4 regions of the Aquabacterium sp. G14 genome follow, and region 1 is predicted to be linked to each of the others. Evidence: predicted binding sites of a transcription regulator. Region 1 holds the regulator's gene; each other region holds the start of a gene.
What was found. The regulator FliA, encoded in region 1, starts transcription of late flagellar genes. The targets are predictions, from matches to a motif close to CTAAAGTTTNNNNNNNNNNNGCCGNTA.

Region 1 (2,202 bases):
GGCCCAGGGCTTGCGGCAAATGTTCGTCTCACGCGTACTGCGCTTCATTCCGGTGGTGGCCAATGGCCGATCCGGCTGTGGCGGGCTGGTGCTGGAGCGCCTGTGTGCCGCCTACGCCGGCTTTGGCCTTCACACCCTCGTGGTCGATGCCAGCGAACAGGCACGCGCGCCCAGCGAGCTGGTGGCCTTTGATCTGGCCGAGGGCATCGAGCCCCTGTCCGACCAGATCAGCTACATGGCCGCCAGGGGCTTGCCTCTGCGCCATGTGGATGCCCGTGGCTCCTGCGCCAGCCTGCTGCCGGCCCTGGCCGATGCCTCGCCCCGCAGCGATGTGGTCTTGGTACACGCCTCGGCCAGCGAGATCGTGCGCCTGTTCGGCCAACCCGCTCGCGGCATGGCATTGCGCCCCCTGATTTTCACCAATGACATGGCCGAGGGCCTCACGGATGCCTATGCGGCCGTCAAGATCCTCAGCCAGCGCGGCGGCTGGATGAGCTACGACCTGTTGCTGTGCGCCCCCGTCGAGAGTGCCCAGGCCGAGCCTGTCGCTCAGCGCCTGGCCCGTTGCGCCGATGACTTTCTGGGGGTGGCCCAGCGCAGCGCACATCAGCTCGACCCCCAGCAAGCGGCCACCGCCGATCCCGATCCCCACTTCATGGAAATGGCTGCCGCGTTGCTCCACGGTGCCTTGCCCTTGAGCTTGGGCGATAGCGCCTTCGAACACCTCACCTCACCAGGGTCGGCCTTGCCGGCTCGCGTTGCCTCGGCCCATAATTGATGTACATGGAACCCAGCACGTACACCGCCAAAGGGCGTCTCGACGTCAATGGCATGTTGCGCCAGTACAGTCCGCTGGTGCGCCGCTTGGCGCATCAGATGATGGCCAAATTGCCTGCCAACGTCGAGGTCGACGACCTGATCCAGGTGGGCATGATCGGTCTGGCCGACGCGCTCAGCCGCTTCGATCCTGCGCAAGGGGTGCAGATCGAAACCTTTGCCACCCAGCGCATCCGGGGCGCCATGCTCGATGAGTTGCGAGGGGCGGACTGGCTCAGCCGAGGCTCCCGCAAGCAGCAGCGCGACATCGAAGGCGCCGTTCATCGTCTGGAGCAGCGCCTGGGGCGTGCGCCGCACGAAAGCGAGATCGCTGCCGAGATGGGTTTGAGCCTGCCCGATTACCAGGACATGCTCGGCAAGGTGCGTGGCACCCAACTCATCTATCTGGAAGACATGAGTGGCGACGAGGGTGATCAGGATTACCTGGATCGCCATGTCGCCGACAGTGGCAGCGACCCGCTCAGCCTCCTGCAGGACGATCGCATGCGGCATGCCCTGGTGGAAGCGATCAAGAAGTTGCCCGAACGTGAGCAACTTGTCATGAGCCTCTATTACGAAGAGGACATGAACCTCAAGGAAATCGCGGCTGTGCTGGGGGTGACCGAATCCCGCGTCTGCCAACTGCACAGTCAATCCATCGCCCGTCTGCGTGTCAAGTTGCGAGAGTGGTGAGGGGGCCCGGAGCGCTGCGCGTGGTCTGGTGATGTGTTGGCTTTGAAATGATTCAAATCAAGGGCATCGCGTTCGCTCCCCTGATTTTCCGTGGCAGCGTGCTTTTTTGCGCACCCTTTCCGGGGTTGTCCCGATAAGATGCGCCCACGAAAAAGGACATCTTCATGCGCGCTGACTCCTCTCCCGGTTACCTGTTCCACCGTCATGACATTGTGGTGCTGTGGGGCATCGCCGCTGTTTTTCTGGGCACCCTGGCTTACGGCTGGATCTACAACAACCTGACCCTCGGATTGTTGTTGGGCTTGCTGTTCATGGGCCTGTCCCTGGGGGTTGCGGCCATGTCCAAAGGCGGCTTGCTCAGCCGCGTGGGGCTGCCTGTCCTGGGCATGACCATGGTCGGCCTGATGATCCACGTCGCGCGCGGACACAGTGAGGCGCACTTTGCCGTGTTTGCTTTCCTGGCTTGCTTGGTGGTTTATCGCAGCAGCGCGGCCATCATCGCCGGGGCGGTTGCCATCGCCGTTCACCACATCACGTTCAACCAGTTTCAGACCTGGGGTTGGGGCCCGATGTGCTTCACCGAACCCAGTTTCATGCGGGTCATCGAGCATGCGCTCTACGTGGTCGTGGAGTCGATCGTGCTGGTCTTGCTGGCCCTGCGTGCCCGGTCGGACTTTGCCACGGCCGAAGAAT
Region 2 (2,202 bases), on a different contig from region 1:
TCGGCACCGACGGCGCCACGGTGGTCGATGTTTTCCAGGATCTTCAGACCCTGCTGCACGATGTGGTGCGCCTTGTGGCCCTTGATGTGAGCGACGAAGCCCACGCCGCACGCATCGTGCTCGGCGTTGGCGTACATGCCCAGTTCGGCTGCGGCTTTGATTTCCTGTGCAGTGGCCACGGAGGTGACGGCTGCGTCAGACGCGGAGGGGATGGGGAACGAGGTTCCCGAAGTCGCCTGGGTCATGGGGGGCGCTCCAGAGTAAGTGTGGGAAAACAACACGGTGAGCGGCGAGGATACTCTCGTTCTCCCGGGGTTTCAAGCACTAATTAATAGGGTCAGAACCCAATAAATAACAAGCACCAGCTTGGTGCGGTCATAAATAGGGTCAGATCATGGGGCCGGGCCAGCGGTCACCTTGCGAGGCCGCCCACGCGGCCGCGGCGTCAGGCGCCGACCCACAGCCGCCTCCAGTGCTGGCAAGGCCGCATCCGGCATCAAGGCCCAACCTTTGTGCATGGCTTCCGACATGCGCCGTGCGAGTGGCACCGAAAGCCCCTCCTCCAGCCTGCTGCGCCAAGCCGCCTCACGCTCGAAAGGCGTGTTGCCCAACGACCAGAACACCCGGTGATCACTGACCAAGGGGTCGGAGCCGCGCCCCAGGTGGTGGCGCGCGCTGGACCAGGCATCGTCCAGAACGGGCGAGAGACCCCCGGCGCGCTGCCCGTGCGTCTCGACCCACACCATCGCATCAAGCAAGTAACGCGCCGGGTCGACGATCGTGGCACGGTAGCGCCCCGCCCATAAGCCCCCTTGCCGACCATGCCGACGGTTGAACGCACTCACATAGCGGCGCCCCACCGCCTGCATGAACAGACTCAAAGAAGCATCTTGCTCAGGGGTCAGCAGCAGGTGAAAATGATCGGCGGCCAGGCAATAGGCATGAATGCTGACCTGATGCGCCCTGGCCGCCTCACGCCAGGTTTGCAACAGCAAGGCCCGATCGGCGTCGTCGCGGGCCAAAAGTTGGCCGTCGTGCACCCGCTGCACGACGAGATGAGGCCAATGAGCCACCTCCAACCGGGGCAATCGGGCCATGGTGTTGATCCTCGCAATCTGATGTGCACCGATTATGAGTCGCCCCATGGGGACCCCAAACCGCGACACACCTCAAGTCGGCGGACCACTGACCGATAAACCCGTCATCGGGATCTGCCGATACAGGAATGCCCTCACCGATCGTTTTGCCGACGCACGCACGCCGACAGAACGGTTAGGATGCCAAGCAACACTCGCGCGTGCTCCCCCACCATGATCGTTCTCGTAGGTTACCTGCTCTGCCTCGGTTGCATTTTTGGCGCTTTCATCATCCACGGCGGCAACATTTCCGTGATCCTACATGCCATGCCCACCGAAATGATGGCCATCGGCGGCGGGGCCATTGGCGCTTTTCTGGTCAACAACCAGCCCAAGGTCGTGAAGGCCGTGTTGGCCAACTTTGGACCACTGTTCAAGGGCTCGAAGTACACCAAGGCGCGCTACATGGAACTCATGGCCATGCTATATGAGATCTTGCAGAAGGTCCGAAAAGAGGGCCTGATGTCCATCGAAAAAGACGTGGACGACCCTGACAACTCGCCGCTCTTCAAAAAATACCCCATCGTGGGCGCCGACCATCATGTCGTCGAGTTCATCACCGATTACCTGCGCATGATGGTCTCGGGCAACCTCAACTCGCACGAGATCGAGGCCCTGATGGACAACGAAATCGAAACCCACCACAACGAAGGCCATCAACCGGTGGCAGCCATTGCCCGACTGGCTGGCGCTCTGCCGGCCTTCGGCATCGTGGCCGCGGTGCTGGGCGTGGTCAACACCATGGGTTCGGTGGGCCAGCCTCCAGCGGTGCTGGGCGGCATGATTGGCTCGGCGCTGGTCGGCACGTTCCTGGGTATTTTGCTGGCCTACGGCGTGGTGGAACCCTTGGGGGGGCTGATGGAGCAGAAGCTCGACGAGGGCACCAAGGAATTTCAGGTGATCAAAACCGTGCTGCTGGCCAGCATGCAGGGCTATGCGCCCCAGGTGGCCATCGAATTCGGTCGCAAGGTGCTGTTTTCGACCGAACGCCCGACCTTCGCCGAACTCGAAGCTCACGTGAAGAAGAAGTAAGTCATGGCCGGAGATTCGAAGAAGGTCCAGCCGA
Region 3 (2,202 bases), on a different contig from region 1:
TGGGCACGACCGGGATGCAATTGCTGCAATCTGCAAGCAATGCCAAGGCGCAGATCAACGACGAAGCGGTGGAGTCCCCGCTGAATGCCATCGAAAGCCAGGCGGGCTTAAGCCTGATCCTGAAAAGCCCCACCGATATGCCGGCCACCATCAACGTCGGGCCTGACCGCACAGGCAGGCAACAAGCGGCCCAGAACTTCACCCAGGCTTACAACGCCTTGCAGAAGCTGGGCGGCAGCGTGGCCAACTCGGTGCAACGCGGCACCGAGAGCCTGCTGGGCACACCCGATCAGCCCACAGAGTTGGCTCGCACACTGGCACAAACGGGCATGACCCGCACCCCTGCGGGTGAGTTGCAGATCAACACGCAGCAGCTGTCCACTGCCTTGCAGCAGGATTCCGCCGCTGTGCGCCAAAGCCAGACCATGCTGGCGCAACAGGTGCTGGCCGACCTTCCGGCCAACACGACCGCAACCCCGCCAGATGCTGGCGCGCTTGCCCAGCCCAGCACCGACCTGGCTGCGAACTCACCCAGCAGCACGGCGGGCACCTTGCTTCGCCAGCGTTTGCTGGATCAGTACCAAGGTCTTCCATCCCAAACCGGGATGGAAGACAATGAATCTTCGATCCTGCCAGTTGCCTCACGTGCATAAGCCGGAACTGATGCTTTTTTGAGGCCTGTTTCTACGGCATCAAACAGGCATAAAGGGGTCAAGCTACGGGCCGTGCTGCCGATAACCAATTCAACGCTGTTATCAGCATCCACTGCACGAGATCTACGATGTACGCCACAGCCACAGGTTCTACTGCCAGCATGTTCAGCCAACGCAACATGAGCAACACCTATCGCCGCATCGACGTCGAAACCGGCGTAAACGGCGCATCCCCCCATCAACTCACCACCTTGCTGTTCAACGGGGCCTTGGACAGCATCGCGCAAGCACGCGGCGCCATGCTGAACAAGCAGGTAGAGGTCAAAGGCGCCGCCATTGGCAAGGCCATCCGCATCATCGACGAAGGTCTGAAAGCCAGCCTGAACCTGGCCGAGGGTGGCGAAGTGGCCCAGAACCTCAGCGATCTGTACGCCTACATCACCCTGCGCCTGACCCAGGCCAACCTGCGCAACGACACCGCCGCGCTGGACGAGTGCGTGAACTTGCTCAAACCTGTTCGTGAGGCTTGGCTGCAAATCGCCCCCACCTCCGACGCCCCCGCCTCGACCGCAGCCATGAGGATCCAAGCATGAACGCCCCCGACCTCATCACCGCCCGCGAAACCGAGCAACTCTCCCGCAACCTGCTCGGCTACTACGAGGCCATCGAATCCGCCAGCCAGGACATGCTGCAGGCCGCCCGCACCGGCGACTGGGACACCGTGGTCAAGCTCGAAGGCGCCTGCGCCGTGCTGATCGCGCAACTCAAGCACGCCTCGGAAAGCCGTACCCTCGGCCGCGACGAGCGCGCGCTCAAAAGCCGCATCATGCAGCGCATCCTCTTCAACGATGCGGAAATCCGCACGCTCACCGAGCCATGGCTGCACGATCTCAGCCGTATGATGGGCGCTTCCATAGACCCCAAGAAGATGCACTGAGTATCTCGATCCTGGACGATGAGCAAACCGTTGAACGACCGCGCGCAAGCCAGCGCGCTGGATGACTACCGCATCACGTCCCCCATCGAGATCTTCGATCTGCTGCGCCAGGTCGAAGCCTCCCGCACCCTGGTCACCCTCAGCAGCCCCGAGGGGCACAGTTACACCACGCTGATCTGGAACATCGAGCCTGATCGGGAACTCGTGGGTTTCAGCGGCGAAAGCAACCACGCCGGCCTGCGCGCCTTGCTGGAATCGAACGAGGTCACGGCGGTCGCCTACCTCGACAGCATCAAGCTGCAGTTCGACCTGGGGGGGCTGGTGATGGTGCACGGTGACCAGCTCAATGTCATCAACGCGCGCTACCCCCGCGAGCTGTACCGCTTTCAACGGCGCACCAGTTTTCGCGTCAGGCCTGCGGTCAGCGCCATGCCAACGGCCCATTTTGCCCACCCGCTCCAGGCCAAAACCGAGCTGTCTCTGCGCGTGCTGGACGTGAGCCTGGGCGGCATGGCCCTGTTCCTGCCCGACGACATGCCCACCATCCCCGATGGCACCCGCGTGCCCTCATGCAGTCTGCGTCTGGACGACGACACCTGGCTGGATGTGAGC
Region 4 (2,202 bases), on a different contig from region 1:
ACCATGGCAATACCGGCCTGCTGCAGAATCTGCGCGCGGCTCAGGTTGGCCGTTTCCTGTGCAAAGTCGGCATCCATGATGCGACTGCGCGATGCGGTCAGGTTCTCAGTGGTCGTTTGCAGGTTGTCAATGGTCGAGCTGAAGCGGTTCTGCACGGCACCTAGTGCCGCACGGCTGGAGTTCATAGCCGTCAAGGCTGCATCAATGGATGTCAGTGCTTCGTTTGCACCGGCGACGTCCGAGATATTCAGAGCGGATACGGCAACGCCTTGACCGGCGATGCTGAAGCTCTGTGTGCCACCTGTCAAAACACCGTCAAACACCACAGCGCCTGTCACACCCTCGGGAGCTGCGTAGGTGATGTTAATGGCCGCTCCGGTCGTGCCTGCAGCGCCCAAGCCGAACGTGGCCATAGTCGCGCCGGTGGTATTGGTGTCATTGAACGTCGTGGTGATGTTGCGACCATCAGCTGCGATCAGCTCGATACCCGAGCCAGTGTCTTTGGCGACCACACCTGTCACTGCCGACTTGGCATTGATGGCGTCGAGTGCGTTGGAGCGATTGGTTGTGGCATTGGTTGTGGCGCCAATAGTGATGTCAGTGCCATTGATGTTGACGGTAACATCACCAGGGGCGGTCACTTCTGTGCCGTCGGTTTGGGTTCCCTGGGCTACCGTTGTTTTGCCTGCGGTGGCCGACAGACCAGGTGCACCTGAGGCATTGATGGCTGCGGCAATGGCCTTGGCGTCGTTGGCGATGGTGCCAAGACTGTAGTCCGTGCCACCGATGGTGACTTTGGCTGCTGCTGTGGTATCGCTGGCAGTGCCGATGCTTTGGTTGGTTGCCAAGACGCCTTCAAACTTGCCCAGATCGCTGGTGCGTGCGCTGGCAATCTTGTCAATGGTGATGGTCTGACCCTTATTGGCTCCGACCTGGAATGCTTGACTGAGGAAGTCACCGGTCAGCAACTTGGTGCCGTTGAACTCGGTCTGGGTGGCAACACGGTCAATTTCTTGCGCCAACTGCGAAACTTCTTGCTGCAGTGCGGCGCGGTCGGAGGCGCTGTTGGTGGCGTTGGCCGACTGCACAGCCAGTTCACGCATGCGCTGCAGGTTGCTGGTGACACTGGCCATCGCACCTTCGGCCGTTTGCGCCAGGGAGATGCCATCGTTAGCGTTACGCGTGGCGACGTTCAAGGCGCGGATCTGGGTACTGAAGCGCTCGGAGATGGCCAAACCAGCGGCATCGTCCTTGGCGCTGTTGATGCGCAGGCCTGACGACAGGCGCTGCATCGAAGTGGCCAGCGAGTTTTGCGAAGACGACAGGATGCGCTGCGCGTTAATCGACTGAATATTGGTGTTGACTGACATAGCCATGATGATCTCCTAGTGTTTCAAAAGTCCCGGCGAGTGCCGCCGACAAACTGCAAGACCGTCGCTAGTCAACCGGATCATCTGCGTGGTTGAACCACCTGATGCATCGGCCGGCTAACCGGACCACGGGCCTCTTTGGAAGACCGTTGTTTTACTTATCGGCGAGCCCTTGCCAGGACTTGAGATCTTTTTTATCGGCTACGTCAAAACACCTTTTGCCCCGTCAACCTCTCATGCTCCCGCACCGCAAACCGGTCCGTCATCCCCGCGATGTAATCCGCCACAGCCCGATGCTGATCCTCGCGCTGCGCAAAGTCAGAAGGCATCCCTGACGGCTGCGCCACATACGCCGCAAACAACTCCGACAACACTTGCTTGGCCTTGGCGGTCGTCTCATTGACCTGCGGATGCCGGTACAGCTCCTTGAACAAAAACCGCTTCAAGGCCGTGCTGTCTTCCCGCATGGCGGTGCTGAACCGCACCAACGGCGGACACAACCTAGCCTCATCCGCCGATCCAGGCCCATGCTCCGCCAACAAGGCCTGCGTCGCGCCAATCACGTCGTACACCTGCTGCGAGAGCATGCGCCGAATGGTGTCAAACAACAGCCGGCGCCCTTGCAGTTGCGGAAACTCCGCCAGCGTTTCATCCCGAAAGCGCACGAACAGCGGCACCGCCTCCAACTGCTCCATCGTGATCAGCCCCGAGCGCACGCCATCGTCAATGTCGTGTGCGTTGTACGCAATCTCATCGGCCAGGTTGCACAACTGTGCCTCCAGGCTGGGCTGCGAGCCTTCCAGAAACCGCCGCCCCACGCCCCCCGGCTCTT

Region 2: motA (flagellar motor stator protein MotA) is a predicted target of FliA. The motif match lies at 1,169-1,195, and genes of this name have one in related genera.
Region 3: fliS (flagellar export chaperone FliS) is a predicted target of FliA. The motif match lies at 711-737, and genes of this name have one in related genera.
Region 4: WIT60_RS10925 (flagellin) is a predicted target of FliA. The motif match lies at 1,530-1,556, and genes of this name have one in related genera.

The regions. Positions count from the first base shown of each region.
Region 1 is NZ_JBBEYB010000005.1:130,613-132,814, reverse strand. It holds gene WIT60_RS07770 (P-loop NTPase family protein) at 1-778, shown strand, start outside; gene WIT60_RS07765 (RNA polymerase sigma factor FliA) at 784-1,509, shown strand; gene WIT60_RS07760 (methyl-accepting chemotaxis protein) at 1,674-2,202, shown strand, end outside.
Region 2 is NZ_JBBEYB010000004.1:123,864-126,065, reverse strand. It holds gene WIT60_RS06495 (glutamate synthase-related protein) at 1-278, opposite strand, end outside; gene WIT60_RS06490 (transposase) at 393-1,097, opposite strand; gene motA (flagellar motor stator protein MotA) at 1,311-2,168, shown strand; gene motB (flagellar motor protein MotB) at 2,172-2,202, shown strand, end outside.
Region 3 is NZ_JBBEYB010000011.1:104,334-106,535, reverse strand. It holds gene fliD (flagellar filament capping protein FliD) at 1-653, shown strand, start outside; gene fliS (flagellar export chaperone FliS) at 833-1,246, shown strand; gene WIT60_RS12660 (flagellar protein FliT) at 1,243-1,590, shown strand; gene WIT60_RS12655 (flagellar brake protein) at 1,609-2,202, shown strand, end outside.
Region 4 is NZ_JBBEYB010000009.1:1,458-3,659, forward strand. It holds gene WIT60_RS10925 (flagellin) at 1-1,376, opposite strand, end outside; gene WIT60_RS10930 (deoxyguanosinetriphosphate triphosphohydrolase) at 1,577-2,202, opposite strand, start outside.